2 regions of the Flavobacterium album genome follow, and region 1 is predicted to be linked to the other one. Evidence: riboswitches for the same ligand, from Rfam matches in the RefSeq annotation. Region 1 holds a riboswitch; the other holds the start of a gene.
The links. Region 1 has a riboswitch for S-adenosylmethionine ahead of HYN59_RS07635 (homocysteine S-methyltransferase family protein). Riboswitches for the same ligand answer to the same signal wherever they lie in the genome.

Region 1 (8,015 bases):
TGATCTCGAAATTGTTGCAGCCCAAAACAACTGCAACGATATTTTTACCGATGTCGTGGACGTCGCCTTTTACGGTTGCCATTAGCACTTTTCCCGCAGAAGAACTTTTCCCGCCTTTTCCCTTTTCAATGAACGGTAAAAGATACGCTACCGCTTTTTTCATTACCCGTGCCGATTTCACCACCTGCGGCAGGAACATCTTGCCACTACCGAAAAGGTCGCCTACCACATTCATGCCTGCCATCAGGTTTATCTCGATAACTTCAATGGGTTTGGATGCGAGTTGACGCGCTTCCTCGACATCTGTTTCTATGAACTCGTCAATACCTTTTACCAGGGCATGGGTGATACGTTCCTGTACCGTAAGCGAGCGCCATTCGGCCTCACCCCCGCCCCCTCTCCCAAGGAGAGGGGAGTTGGAGCCTTTTACATTTTCGGCGAAAGCCAGAAGGCGTTCGGTAGCATCATCGCGGCGGTCGAGGAGTACGTCTTCTACGTGTTCCAGTAGTTCTTTGTCAATCTCGTCGTACACCTCGAGCATTTCGGGGTTTACGATACCCATATCCATGCCGTGCTGTATAGCGTGGTACAGGAAAGCCGAATGCATGGCCTCGCGCACTTTATCATTCCCGCGGAAGGAGAACGATACATTGCTCACACCACCGCTCACGTGGGCATAGGGCAGGTTGGTGCGTATCCATTTGGTGGCCAGGAAAAAGTCGAGCGCATTGGTGCGGTGCTCTTCCATCCCGGTCGCCACGGGGAATATGTTGGGGTCGAAAATAATATCTTCAGGTGGGAAGCCTACTTTGTCCACTAATATATCATAGGAACGTTTACAGATATCGATGCGCCTTTGGTAGGTGTCCGCCTGGCCTTCTTCGTCGAAAGCCATTACGATAACTGCCGCCCCGTAACGTTTTACTTTTTTGGCATGATCGATGAACGCAGCCTCGCCTTCTTTCAGGCTGATGGAATTCACTACACTCTTACCCTGCGTTACCTTAAGCCCCGCCTCAATGATCTCCCACTTGGAGCTGTCGATCATCACGGGCACACGGGCAATATCCGGTTCGGCTGCAATAAGGTTAAGGAACTTTGTCATAGCATATACACCGTCGAGCATCCCTTCGTCCATGTTGATGTCGATGATCTGTGCGCCGCCTTCTACCTGCGCACGGGCAACATCCAGCGCTTCCTCGTATTTTTCTTCTTTTATAAGGCGCAGGAACTTACGGGAACCGGTAACATTGGTACGTTCGCCAACGTTAATAAAGTTACTTTCCGCCGTTACAATCAGCGGCTCAAGCCCCGATAGTCTCAAATATCTATTCTTATCTGTCATTATAATTCAACCTCCGCTTTTCTTGGTTTATAATTTTTTGACACATCTGCGATTAAACGAATGTGCTCCGGCGTTGTCCCGCAACAGCCTCCTATTATATTTATTAAATTATCATCTAAATATTCTTTTATCAGCTGCTGCATTTCCGCGGGGGTCTGGTCGTATTCGCCAAAGGCGTTGGGCAGTCCCGCATTTGGGTGTGCCGATATGCTGAACGAAGTGTTATGCGCCAGGCGTTTCAGGTACGGCTTAAGCTGGTCGGCACCAAGGGCACAGTTGAAGCCTACGCTTAATAACGGCAGGTGCGATATCGAAATAAGAAAAGCCTCAACGGTTTGCCCTGAAAGCGTGCGTCCCGAAGCATCGGTAATCGTGCCGCTCACCATCACGGGCATGTTGATGCCCAGTTCGTCCTTCACTTCCTCAATGGCGAAAAGGGCGGCTTTGGCATTCAGCGTATCAAATATGGTTTCCACCAAAAGCACATCTACCCCGCCATCTATCAGGGCTTTTACCTGTTCTTTGTAGGCAATGAGCAGGTCGTCAAATGTCACGGCGCGAAAGCCGGGGTCGTTCACATCAGGACTCATGCTGGCGGTACGGTTGGTCGGCCCTATAGAGCCGGCCACAAAGCGTGGCCTGTCGGTAAATTCATTGGCTGCCTCACGGGCTATTTTGGCTGACTCATAATTGAGTTCATATACTAAATGTTCCATGTGGTAATCGGCCATGCCAATGGTGGTTCCTGAAAAAGTGTTAGTCTCCACAATATCGGCACCGGCGGCAAAGTACTGGCGGTGTACATCTTTCACTGCTTCAGGCTGGGTAAGGGACAGCAGGTCATTGTTGCCCTTTAGCGGATGCGGGAAATCCTTAAAGCGCTCCCCGCGAAAATCTTCTTCCGAGAAATTATGGCGTTGCAGCATGGTACCCATAGCGCCGTCGAGTACGAGAATTCGGTTTTTTATTGCTTCTTCTATTTTTGACATAATTCTTAGTTCAAAGTTTAAGGTTTAAAGTTCAAAGTTGCCTCCGGGACTGAAAAACCTGTAGCGCAAACAGGACTCGCTCCTGCGTGTCGCGCGTAAATTACTATTATGTCATCAAGATTGGAGTGGGAAATACCGTGGAAGTATTTCGTGTGTTATCTATCCGCACGTGGGTTTGGTAGAATTTAGCACCTTCTTTAAAGATAAAGGGTTGCTAAGGCTTCAACGGGTCTATTCCCTCTGCCTTTCGTGATAACGGTTCAGTGTGTAAAAGAACAGGACAAAGTAAGGGAATAGATTTTTAAAATGCAAATATGAGTGTCAGTTTGACAAATCATTATATTAGCAACCAAATCAATTCTAAATGAAAATTTTTTACGGGCTTTTATTGCTAATTCTTCCGCTATGCCTGGTGAATGCGCAAAATATCTCCGCAACCTTCTCCCCGCTTCCCGATGCATCCATAACCAATGCCATAAAAAGGGCTGCCATGAACGAAAGCGTTTCGGTAAAAAGGGACGACAAAAAGACCGTTGCCACGGCCTACTTCAATATCCCGGACTGCGGTGCTTACTCGGCATTGGCAGAAATAAAAAGGGATACGGTCTTTATAATGGTAAACAATGCCAACAGGTGCGATGGCGCCTATAAATACCATAAGCTGGAAGCCATTATAGATAATCCGGAAAACAGGGAATATACCGTCTGGATCGACCCGGCTTTTACGTTCCTGGAAAAAGGCGAGACCCTGCGGAAGTTTCGGGATACCTACGAAATAAGCGACATTGACGGTGATAAAAAACCAAACGCGGCCATTGCGGAATACGAAAAGGTGGTGACCGCCAATGATTCCGTTACCAATGATTGCGGGCGTACGGATTGCACCGTGACCGTAAAGTTTGGCAAAGGGGTTCCCAACATAACAATAGGGCGTTGTTACAATCTGGGTATAGAGCCGCTGCCCGACCTGAATAATGACGGCAGGGACGAGATCATTATGGCGGTTTATGACTGGACAGGCACCCGGTATGATGTTTTGGTATATAGCTATAACGGCAAAAAATGGAGCCTGCTTTGTGAGGCAAAAGTATACGACGAAGTGGAAAATGACGCATCGCGCGTGGTGAAGGAAAAAGACGGCTACTATCTAAATTACGAGGGTTGGGATGATACTATCTTTGATGTTGTAGCGGCTAAGAAAAAGATAAAGACCCGATAATTTTTAACACACCCCGGAAATAAAAAAGCAAACCCTGTCAGGATCCTGACAGGGTTTTAGCAACAATAAAACCAAACCAAAAAACACATTTATTTTATCTGATATAGACATTGCACAGCAACGTCTCCTATTTTAGCATTCCAAATTTATGTAGCATTTTGCATAGAGTAAACTATATAAGCGTTAAGGCCAATTCGTGGATAAAAAACCCTGCCTGATGGTGACAGGGTTTTAGCACAACAAAAACCAAACAAACTTTATATTTTAAGCCACTTTCCTGCGCTTTTCGGCCACATCCAGTATAGCATCAAACAGGGCATCGGCGGCCGCGTCTTTTCCTTTGATATTTGCAACCTGCCGGAATTCCAGCCCCCTGCTTTCGGCGAGGAGCTCCAATCGTTTCCCAACATCGGCAGGCAGGTCGTTCAGGCTTTCATTTACAGTGACAATACTGAAGCCGCTTTTTATAAGGTCATGATATTCTAAAGCAAGGGCAGCGCTCGCAGTAGCATCCACAGCAATGATGTTCTCAATATTATTATCCATCAGGTAATACAGCACATCTTCCAGCTTAAACGGTATGGCGAACTGTATGAAGTTGGCTTCCCACGAGTAGTTGGCGCCTTCCTTTTCGAAAAAGGCTACCGTTGAATTGGTAATCACTGGGAACCTTAGGTCCAGGCCGTGTTCCAGTACCAGGTTTTTCCTGCCTTTAATTACTTTATTAATCAGCGCACTGCCTGTATTCCCGATACCGAACAACACTATATTTATTCTTTTAGCCATGATATTTTAGCCTTTTACAAATTAATTTAAATAAATGATTTAACCACATAGACACATAGCTATTGTGCGTCCAGCCGATCTTGGTAAAACCTGAAAAGTAAAACATAGGATTGAAGCCTTGCTTCAACTATGCGTTATTATGTCTTCTTTGGCACTGGAAAAACTATTGTGCCTATGTGGTTAAAAAATTAAAAAAAGAAGCTGCCTCTGGCCGACCCAAAGGCAGCTCTTCACAAACAAACAAAACAAACAAACCATATCTTATACCATTTTAAAGTAGAATTCCCTGCAATAAAATGTACTTTTTTCCCTTCTTCTTCAAAATAAAAATGAACCGTAGCCCAACTATGCTTAATTTTTCTTTTTCGAATAAAGAAAAAAATAATCATTTTCTTTTACAGGAAATTCTATCTTAAAGTGGTATAATAAAACACCCGCTTCATCCGAAGAGCCCGCATGTGTTTCCGGGTTAGTTACCTTAATTATAATTATACGTGTACTCCTTGTAAAGCGAGAGGTTTACGGGCGTGTTGTTCACCAGCGTATCATAAACAGGGCTGCGGAACTGCACTTCCTTCATCCAGGCCTGCAGCGCTTCGAGCGGAGCGGTTGCGGCGGGCTTGAGCGTAATCTCTATATTTTTAAAACCCGGCCTTGGCTTGCGTGTGCCTGCCTCGTGAGTTTCCATGCTGCCGGTTATCTCGATCTGCAATGAGCGAAGGGCTATCCCCTGCTCTGCCGCTACTTCCTGTCCCAGCGCATTAATGCATCCGGCAAAGCCCGCAAGGATATATTCATACGGATTCGGCCCTTCGAGCTCGGGATATTTTTCATTCTGGTTGAATCTCAGGTTGGCATTGAGCGTCTTTACGACAAACTGGCTGTTGTTGCCGGTGTAGCCAAGTACGTTAATTTGATTTTTCATGATTGCGATTTTTTTATGATTAATGACTGAATTATGCTGAAACAAAAAAGGCCCTTTGGAGCTGTTGCCAAAGGACCTTATCTGAATTTAAATAAAACTAAAGATTAAGTCGTTCCCTCTGGCAACAGCGTGCGCATACAGTACATCCATGAAAAACAGATGTGCTGGTTATGTGACGATGTACGGATAACGGATTTCATTTTTTAATTCTTTATACTTAATAAAAAAGCCCCTGCTTGTTGTTGCAGGGGCTTTGTATTGATTTTATATTGATTATCTCAAAATCATGCAATAACGGCCCCCGCGGAAAAATTCCACATCGAGTGACGGTATTGACAGATAAAAGATTTCATTTTTTGTGTTTTTAACTGAAACAAACTTCGTCACTATTTTTTATATATGCAAGCATAATTTTTAATTTTAACAGAAAACGATTGCGTAAAATCAACCCTAAGTGATGCAGATGCTACAGCCTGGCTATCCTTTTTTACAGCGACATTATATTAGCAGCGCCAAACTTTAATTATTTACGCGCTGTACTTTTTTTATTCCAATCGGGTTTTATACTTTTGTCACTGATTTAATCCCGGAGGAAAAATTTGTACTGATTGCGACCTCATTAAAAAAATGCTAAAGCAGGACCCGCTCCCCTTTAGTTTCCCGCAATCTTTTCTCCGCTAAACACTTAATAACTATATGGCATATTTATTTACGTCAGAGTCAGTGAGCGAAGGGCATCCTGACAAAGTTGCTGACCAGATCTCGGATGCATTAATTGATAACTTCCTGGCTTTTGACCCGGAGTCTAAAGTGGCGTGTGAAACCCTTGTAACTACCGGGCAGGTAATACTTGCAGGCGAGGTAAAATCTAAAATATACCTCGACGTACAGCAGATAGCGCGCGAAGTCATCCGTAAAATAGGGTACACTAAGAGCGAATATATGTTTGAAGCCAACTCGTGCGGTGTGCTTTCGGCCATCCATGAGCAGTCGCAGGACATCAACCAGGGTGTTGACCGCCAGAACAAAGAAGACCAGGGCGCGGGAGACCAGGGCATGATGTTTGGCTATGCTACCAACGAAACTGCCGACTATATGCCGCTGGCGCTGAACCTGTCGCACAATCTTCTTCGTGAACTTGCAGAGCTTCGCCGCGAGAACAACGAGATCAAATACCTTCGCCCGGATGCCAAAAGCCAGGTAACGCTGGAGTATGACGACAATAATAAGCCGGTGCGTATTGATGCGATTGTAATCTCTACACAGCATGATGATTTCGACGAAGAGCAGGCTATGCTTGCCAAAATCAAAAAAGACATTATTGAAATACTTGTACCGAGGATCGTTGCCAAATATCCGCAGTACGCCCACCTTTTCAATGACAATATAGAGTACCACATCAACCCTACCGGCAAGTTCGTAATTGGCGGTCCTCACGGGGATACCGGCCTTACCGGAAGGAAGATCATTGTAGATACTTACGGTGGTAAAGGAGCCCACGGTGGTGGCGCTTTCTCGGGCAAAGACCCAAGTAAGGTAGACCGCAGCGCTGCCTATGCCACACGCCACATTGCCAAAAACCTTGTAGCCGCAGGTGTAGCCGAAGAGATACTGGTACAGGTATCCTACGCTATCGGGGTAGCCAAGCCAATGGGTATCTATATCAATACCTACGGCACTTCTAAGCTAAACCTTACCGATGGCGAGATCGCTGCCAAAGTAGAGGAACTATTCGACATGCGCCCTTACTTTATCGAGCAACGCCTGAAGCTAAGAAACCCTATCTACAGCGAAACAGCTGCTTACGGGCACATGGGCCGCAACCCGGAAACCGTAACCAAAACCTTCAAATCGCCAAATGGTGAAACGAAAGAAGTAACTGTAGAACTTTTCACATGGGAAAAACTGGATTATGTGGATAAAGTGAAAGCTGCTTTCGGGATATAATCAAGCATGCATATTATAAAGAAAAACGGGGTGTCAGATGGCACCCCGTTTTTTATAATAAAATTTATAGTAACTCCTTTACAAATCATACTTCACCGTCAATAACAAATATCTTGGCTGTACCCTGTAGCGGGAGGTAAAGGTCGAGAACTGGTTAAAGCTGTCATCATTAAGCGACCTGGTATTGAGGAGGTTGGTACCGCCCACTTTAAATTCCCATTTACTGTTTTTTTTGCGGTACATAATGTCGGCATTAAGGAAGTCATACTCGTTATCGCTGGTCTTATCGCTGTTGAAATAGTGGTTATACTCATAATCGGCCCTTACGGTAAAGGCATCCCAAAAGTAATAGCTGATGTTGGCAAACGGCTTGTGGTTATAAAACTTGTTGCTGCTGTAATCGTTCACGCTAAGGGAGTAGCCTACCTCTATATTCGGCAGCGTTTTATAATTGGTAGCAAAGCTGCCGGTATAGCTTTGCGTGAACTGCTCGTTTACCTGCCTTAGTGAGTTGGCTATGCTTACCGATCCGTCGCCTGTACCGGGGTTAAACCTGAAGTTGTTGAACTTGCTCCAGTTTACCGACGCGCTTGTGGACACTTTATAAAAACGGGCAAAGCTCCTGTTGTAGCCGGCATAGGCCGAAAATGCCTGGTCGGCATAGGGCGAATTCTCCATCGTACCCACCTGGTTGATACCGCTGAATGCCGAGAGGTTCTTTATCGCATCCATCTGGTAGCTGTAATTAACTGTCCCATAAAGCTGTGTAAAATTGAACATATTGTACTTAAAGTAGTTGAGCGA
Region 2 (8,015 bases), 830 kb from region 1:
CCACCCAGACAAAGGAGAACTGGACAACTAAATTATACTGATTATGATACACTCAGACAACAAGGGATACATTCCCGGGGAAAATAAGGAAGAGCAGAGCTCGCCGGCCCCTCAGAAAAATATGGGCAAAGGCTATGAAGAAAAAGCCGCCACCGGCAGGAACCATGCTGAGAACATGGATGAGAATGAGAGAAGGAACCTGAACGCCGACCAGGAAAAAAGATCGGGAAACAAGTAACGGACTTTAATAATTTAAACATAATTCACTAATCTTAATTTGAACAGCTATGAGTAACAAAAAATTGATCATAGGGATCGCAGCGGGAGTTGCAGCCCTAGCAGTAGTAGGCATTATCCTTAAGAGAAAAGGACATCTTGACGGCATCATCGGAAAAGCGGAAGAGCTTGGAAGTGACCTTGCCGACAAATACCAGACCGTAAAAGAAAGCGCAAGAAAAAAATTTGATGAAGTAGTGCATAAAGGCGGCGAAATAGCCGACAAAGTTACAGGCCATTCGTCTGAAACAGCAGCTACTAACACTGCAGCAGGAAAATCGAACCCTGCAACAGCTTAAAAATTTCTCCGGAAGTTGATAATAAAGGTGCCCTATATGATATATGGCACCTTTATTTGTTTTAAATTTATGCTTATTTACTGAATATGAGAATATATATTACCATCATAGCCGTCATACTGGCGGTAACCATAGGATGCGGAACAAAGGATAATGTACTGTATCCTGCCAATGCCAATGCAAACGAAATAGCCGCAAGTGCTGTAAACGATACCGTGCGCATTGCCAACGATTCGCTTGAGTATGAAGTAATCATAATCGATCCGGGGTTTACAACCTGGTTGGCTTCAAGGGCAAGGCAGCGCGGTTATTATTCGCAGCCCTACCTCCAGAACAAGAACCGCTTTTGGGTTACCGAATGGAATACACGTGTAATGGAACCACAACGCTATGGCGACCTGTACCAGATGCGCATCGACTATAACTACAATGTGGATTATGGCTATGAAGTGAATTACCTGCTTTTTAATTATTTAGTTTATTTCCAAATAACCAACAACCAAAAGCTGGGAGGTATTGTTCCCTACCCATAAATCCGGTATATTTGCGGAAGCAAAACCAATATGGAAAAATTCAAACAGCGCTGGGGCATAACGAAAAACTACCAACTGGTGGTTATCTTTATCGTTTTTGCTGTTACAGGGTCGTCTTCTGCATATTTATCCAAACCTATATTGGCATGGTTCGGTTTTAAAAGAGACGTATTTTCCCCATGGCTTTACTGGCCGATGTACCTAATACTTATTTTCCCTATCTACCAGGTGTTGCTCGTTTTTTTCGGGTTCATTTCCGGGCAGTTTAAATTCTTCTGGGCATTTGAAAAAAGGATGCTGAAATCGCTGGGTTTTGGTTTTTTGTTTAAAGAATAATTCCCTTCTTCTTTTTAGCTATTTTTAGGTTCTCGACTGCGCTCGAACTGACAACGAATTACAAGAATATTTACGTTTAACATGTCGATATACGTTGTCACATCGAGCGCAGTCGAGATGTTATTAAATTTCAAAAAACAGGATATGAACGGAAGCATGAGGGATGGAAGCGGCATCCTGCCGAGGCACGAAGGCAGATATAGCGCACAGCCCGACACCGTAGTTTACGGAGGTAGCACGCCCAAATACAGAAAACAAATCTCTGACAAACAACAACTTATAAATTAAAATTAAAAATTTCAAAAATTAATTTGGAAATTAAAAACTTTCTCCCCTAACTTTGCTACAAGTTCTTTAAAAATTATTTCTTATCCAGAAAGACCGAGGGAATTGACCCTATGACGTCTTGGCAACCTGTCACGCGCTGCGTGATAAGGTGCCACATTCAACCCCCTGCATTGCGGGGAAAGATAAGCTTAGAAAATAGTAAATAATAGTACAAAATATTATATGCTCTTCTGACTTATCGGGAGGGCATTTTTTGTTTTAATGCCCTTTCGATATACTGGTTTAGAATTTTTTTTACAAGACGGAAAAAATTATTTAACATCTAAATCAACAAAAAAATGAAAGAGCAGACGCAAATTTTACACAGCATCCCGGTAGACCCGTTAACAGGCAGCATCTCTACCCCTATTTACCAGACATCGACATTTGTACAGGAAGCGCCCGGCGTACACAAAGGCTATGATTATGCCCGCAGCAACAACCCCACCCGCAAAGTGCTGGAAGACTGCATTGCCAAACTGGAAAACGGTACCAACGGCTATGCCTTTGCCAGCGGCCTTGCTGCCATTGATGCCGTGATAAAACTTCTTGAAGCCGGCGATGAAGTAATTGCTGTAGATGATATTTACGGCGGCGCGTTCAGGCTGTTTACGCATATTTACCAGAAATTTGGTATCAGCATACGGTATGTCGACACTACGAATGTCGCCAATGTGGCCGATGCCATCACGGCAAAAACCAAATTGATCTGGATCGAGTCGCCTACCAACCCAACGCTTAAAATATCTGACATTGCCGGCATTGCAGAGATTGCGAAAGCCAACAACGTATTGCTTTGTGTAGACAACACTTTTGCCTCCCCTGCTTCGCAAAAACCGATTAACCTCGGTGCCGATATCGTGATACACAGTGCGACAAAATACCTGGCAGGCCACAGCGACCTGATCGCCGGATTGGTAGTAACCGCTACAAAGGAACTGGGCGACAGGATAAAATTTATACAGAATGCTTCCGGCGCGATACTCGGACCGTTCGACAGCTGGCTGGTGATACGCGGAATCGAGACGCTTACGCTCCGTATCCGGCAGCACTCGGAGAATGCACAAAAGATAGCGGAGTTCCTGCTGAAAGAGAAGCTTATTAAAAATGTTTATTTCCCGGGGCTGCCCTCCCACCACAACCATGATATTGCCAAAAAACAGCAGAAATACTTTGGCGGCGTTATTGCTTTCGACCTGGTGATCGACGATAAGGAACTGGCTTCTAAGATCGTTTCGTCTACCAAATTGTTTAAGCTGGCGGAAAGCCTTGGCGGGGTAAAAAGTTTATGCTGCCTGCCTTGTGAAATGACGCATAAATCAATTCCGGCAGAGAAAAGATACCAGTCAGGTGTGACGGACAGCCTAATACGTTTGTCGGTTGGGCTTGAAGATGCGGACGATCTTATTGCCGACCTGAAGCAGGCTTTTGCATTCGCATTCGCAGAAAGTGCTGTAGTCGAATCTGTAACTGCTTAACCTCTAAAAATAATTTAACCACATAGAAACTTAGCTTTCATAGTTTCAATTTTAGACGAGATATAATACACATAGTTTTTGAAGCTACGCTTCAATCTATGCGCAACTATCAAAACCTATAACTACGTAGCGCTAAACTATGTGCCTATGTGGTTAAAAATTCAATCTATCATTAATAAAATTTTAGAATTAAAACCATGTCAAGAAAAAATTTAAATATAGGGTTGTTCGGATTTGGTTGTGTGGGACTTGGACTGTATGAAGTGCTGCAAAAAACGCCTGGTCTGAAAGCGACAATCAGCAACATTTGTGTGAAAGATAAAGAGAAAAAAAGGGCTATCGGGAAGGAGAATTTTACTTTCGATAAAAATGATATCCTGAATGACGAAAGCATCAATGTGGTCGTGGAGCTTATTGATGATGCGGATGCCGCTTTTGAGATCGTTTCGGCTGCATTGAAAAAAGGCAAGGCGGTAGTTTCGGCAAACAAAAAAATGATCGCCCAGCATTTTACCGAACTGCTGGAATTGCAAAAAGAATACAATGTGCCATTACTCTATGAGGCAGCCTGTTGCGCCAGTATGCCTATAATACGCAACCTGGAGGAATATTATGACAATGACCTGCTGGAGTCTATCGAAGGGATCGTTAACGGCTCTACCAATTACATCCTGACCAAGACCTTCAGTGAGAACCTATCCTATGACGAAGCTTTGCTGCAGGCGCAGGAAAAAGGCTTTGCAGAAAGCAACCCCATACTCGACACGGGCGGCTTCGATGCCAAATACAAACTGCTGATACTGCTCGCACACTCCTTTGGATATGTGGCTAAGCCAAAAGACATCTTTAATATCGGTATTGATAACATAGGTGAACTGGAACTTAAATACGCCAGAGAAAAAAAACTGAAAATAAAGCTCGTAGCGCAGGCATTTAAAAGCGAGACCGGGAATATTTCAGCGTTCGTGATCCCGAAATTTGTAACTCCTGACGACCGCCTGTACAATGTGGATGATGTGTTCAACGGTATCATTACCAAGACCAGTTTTGCAGACACGCATTTCTTTGTGGGGCGCGGTGCGGGTTCGCTGCCAACGGCTTCGGCGGTGCTGTCGGATATTTCCGCATTAAGCTATGATTATCGTTATGAATACAAGAAGATCTATCGGGAAGAAAATGTATCACTCACGAATGATGCACAACTTAAAGTGCTGCTTCGCCATAAAAAAGAAGATGCCCATGCTCTGAAACATTATTTTGACGAAGTGGAGGAATCGTATAATAATCATGATTCGGGCTACATTACGGGTGTCATTTCGTTAAAAAACCTGATCGCTATCCATGCCGGGAATACAGGAGACAGGTCGTTCATCCTTATTGATGTAGAAAAAGAAGCGGCTGTTGAGAAAGCTTTTGCATTAGCGGAATAATATCAGCGTAGTTTTTACTTATCAACCCCAAATATCTTGAAAAACAGGCGTTTAAAAGACGAAATATATGATTACCATTAAACCGTAGAGACAGTTTTCAATTTTTTACCACAAAGGGCACGAAGATTTACACAAGGCACACAATGAAACCGCCAAAGGCGCGAGCACACAAGGCTTTGTGTCCCTTCGGCGTAAACATTTTATCGTTTGCGCTTTGTGTTCTTAGTGAAAAAACCTTGTGCTCCTTGTGGTAAAAATCTTTAAAATAAGTCTTCCAAACCTTTAGGGTTTATTATATCCGCAAGAATTATCACCATTCTATAAAGCGCTTATAAATCATTTGTATCTTTGGGAGCAAACCATCCCAATCATGTTCCGGCAGGCCATTTCCCAGTACATCAACAACTTCCGCGGTTTCCGCAGGGAGGTATGGATACTTGCAATTATTACCTTTATCAACAGGGCCGGTACGATGGTGCTGCCTTTCCTTTCCAAATACCTAAAAGAGAATCTTCATTTTACGTACGATCAGGTAGGAACCGTTATGGTTTTCTTCGGGCTGGGATCGCTTATAGGCTCCTGGCTTGGCGGCAAATTATCTGATAAGATAGGGTTTTACAAAATAATGATTTTCAGCCTGTTTACCAGTGGTCTGATGTTCTTTGGTATACAGTATGTTACCACATTTCCCGGATTGTGCATTGCGATGTTCAGCATTATGGTTATCGCCGATATGTTCCGCCCTGCCATGTTCGTATCCATCAGTACCTATGCAAAGCCCGAAAACCACACTAAGGCAATGACCCTTGTACGGCTTGCCGTAAATCTCGGGTTCGCTGCCGGGCCTGCCCTGGGAGGACTTATCATTGTGACCATAGGTTACCGGGGTTTGTTTTGGATAGACGGTGCTACCTGTATTACGTCAATACTTATTTTCAGGCTTTTGGTTAAAGAGAAAAAGAAGGTTTCTTCTCCTGAAACCTTTACCGATGATACCAAAAAATCACGCACGCTAAAGAACGATAAACTCTTCTGGCTGTTCCTGTTTTGCAGCTTTGCAACAGCAATGGTATTTTTCCAATTGCTTACTACCCTCCCACTCTACCACAAAGAGCATTACGGGCTGACGGAATTCCACACAGGGTTATTAATGTCCTTTAACGGCCTTATGGTCTTTGCCCTGGAAATGCCATTGGTAAGCTTTTTTGAAAGGAAGAACGTACCGAAATTAAAAGTTGTAGGCTGGGGTGCGCTACTCGTTGCCCTGAGCTACCTTGTACTTCTTTTTGATGCCTGGATAGGCATACTGATCATAAGCATTATCCTGATCACATTTGGCGAAATGTTCAACTTCCCGTTCTCCAACTCCTTTGCTTTTGGCCGTGCGCCGAAAGGACAGGAAGGCTTGTACATGGGCTGGTACACTATGATGTTCAGCCTGGCCCATATTGTTAGCGCAAAACTGGGGATGGGTATAATTGCGACTTATGGATACGCTGCTAACTGGCTGTTTATGGGACTGTTTGGGCTGTTTTCTTTTGCCTGCTGCATCGTATTGCAACGGCTTATCTTAAAAGCGGATACTTAGTAACTGTCTAAATTTTGAAAAAACAACGAAAATGTCATATTGAGCGCAGTCGAAATGCGGGATTTTCGTTGTTTTTGCTTCTCGACTGCGCTCGAAGTGACAACCGTTCGTACGTAAGTATCGAACATAAGTAAATTTAAACAGTTACTTAATTTTTTTTCCCGACATACAATAAAAAACTACTCTTCCAGTTATTTAACTATAAATATAGTTGCGTAACTAAAAAAATAGTTTTACTTTTGGATTATACAATTAGGAAACCATGCAAAAACTGACAAACAAAGAAGAAGAGATCATGCACATATTATGGAAGCTGGAAAAGGCTTTCGTAAAAGATGTGCTGGAAGAGATAAAGGACGACAAACCCCACTACAACACGCTGTCTACCATTATCCGTAACCTGGAAGAAAAGAATTATGTAGACCACAATGCGTATGGCAATACCCATCAGTACTACCCTGTAGTGACCAAAGAAGATTACCGCAAAGGGTTTATGAGCAATGCTATTGAGAGCTATTTCAATAACTCTTATAAAAGTATGATTTCCTTTTTTGCGAAGGAAGAAAAGATTAGCGCCGAAGAGCTCCGTGAAATACTGGATATGATCGAAAACAAAAAGTGATATGGAAAATTTCATTATCTATATGGTTAAGGCCTGTGGGATAATCGCTGTATTCTTCCTTGCCTACAATGCCTTGTTAAAGAAAGAGACCTTTTTCAACTCCAACAGGTGGTTCCTGCTTGCGGGCCTGTTCACCGCGGTAGCACTCCCCTTTATCGTTTATACCAAAACAATTTGGGTAGAGCCTGTGCCGCTCGCACAAATGCCTGTACGGACGATAGACATTAACCAGCTGATACAATACAAGCAGCATCTGGAAAAACTGCCGCCGCCGGAGGAGACCATCAATATCAACTGGTTTGATATAATCGGCGGGATGTATTTTGCAGGAGTACTGCTATTTTTCGTACGCTTTGTGCTCGACTTCCTTTCGATACGAAAAGTGCTTACCCGCAATATTATTATTAAGGATGGAAAATTCAGGCTTATCGATTCGGATAAGGTAGTGTCGCCATTCTCGTTCTTTCATTATATCGTATACAATTCGGCAATTTTAAGGCCGGAAGAGCTGGAGAGCATCATTGCACATGAAAAAGTGCACAGCAGCCAGAAACATTCGCTGGATATGATTATAAGCCAGCTGTTTTGTGTAATGTTCTGGTTCAACCCTTTTGTATGGATGTATAAAAAATCAATTTCGCAAAACCTGGAATTCATTGCCGATGCCGAAGCTACAAGGCTGCTGGCCGACAAGCAGGCGTATCAAAAGACATTATTAAAAATAACCGTCCAGCCGGACTGTATAGCAATCACCAATCATTTTTATCAATCATTAATCAAAAAGCGAATCGTTATGTTAAACAAGCAACAATCAAAAAAATGGAATTCCTGGAAGTATACCACAATACTTCCGCTCCTGGCAGCATTCATGTTCCTGTTCCAGGTAAAAGTCGTGGCGCAGACAAAACAGCAGGCACCAACAAAAGTAACAACAGCAAATGTGAAGCTGGCCGTTGAAATAAATAAAGACACGAAGGACAGTGAGCTGGAAGAAAGCAAGCAAATGCTTAAGGACGAATTTGATGCCGATGTAAAATATGAAAACGTAACCCGCAACCTGAACAGCGAGATCACGGCCATTAAAGTAACCGTAAAGGACAAAGGGCAGTCGCAGGTATATGAAGTT

Region 2: linked by a shared signal. The riboswitch ahead of HYN59_RS11470 (trans-sulfuration enzyme family protein) and the one ahead of HYN59_RS07635 (homocysteine S-methyltransferase family protein) in region 1 are both predicted to bind S-adenosylmethionine.

Annotation. Positions count from the first base shown of each region.
Region 1 covers NZ_CP029186.1:1,730,943-1,738,957, reverse strand. Annotated here, with positions in the region: gene metH (methionine synthase) at 1-1,345, opposite strand, end outside; gene HYN59_RS07635 (homocysteine S-methyltransferase family protein) at 1,345-2,334, opposite strand; SAM riboswitch class I at 2,487-2,593, opposite strand; gene HYN59_RS07630 (hypothetical protein) at 2,699-3,553, shown strand; gene HYN59_RS07625 (hypothetical protein) at 3,818-4,339, opposite strand; gene HYN59_RS07620 (OsmC family protein) at 4,818-5,264, opposite strand; gene metK (methionine adenosyltransferase) at 5,961-7,211, shown strand; gene HYN59_RS07610 (carboxypeptidase regulatory-like domain-containing protein) at 7,290-8,015, opposite strand, start outside.
Region 2 covers NZ_CP029186.1:2,561,624-2,569,638, reverse strand. Annotated here, with positions in the region: gene HYN59_RS11500 (hypothetical protein) at 1-31, shown strand, start outside; gene HYN59_RS11495 (hypothetical protein) at 44-238, shown strand; gene HYN59_RS11490 (hypothetical protein) at 288-575, shown strand; gene HYN59_RS11485 (DUF6146 family protein) at 662-1,108, shown strand; gene HYN59_RS11480 (DUF6787 family protein) at 1,139-1,444, shown strand; gene HYN59_RS18075 (hypothetical protein) at 1,589-1,732, shown strand; SAM riboswitch class I at 1,810-1,921, shown strand; gene HYN59_RS11470 (trans-sulfuration enzyme family protein) at 2,071-3,249, shown strand; gene HYN59_RS11465 (homoserine dehydrogenase) at 3,447-4,679, shown strand; gene HYN59_RS11460 (MDR family MFS transporter) at 5,050-6,267, shown strand; gene HYN59_RS11455 (BlaI/MecI/CopY family transcriptional regulator) at 6,530-6,889, shown strand; gene HYN59_RS11450 (M56 family metallopeptidase) at 6,891-8,015, shown strand, end outside.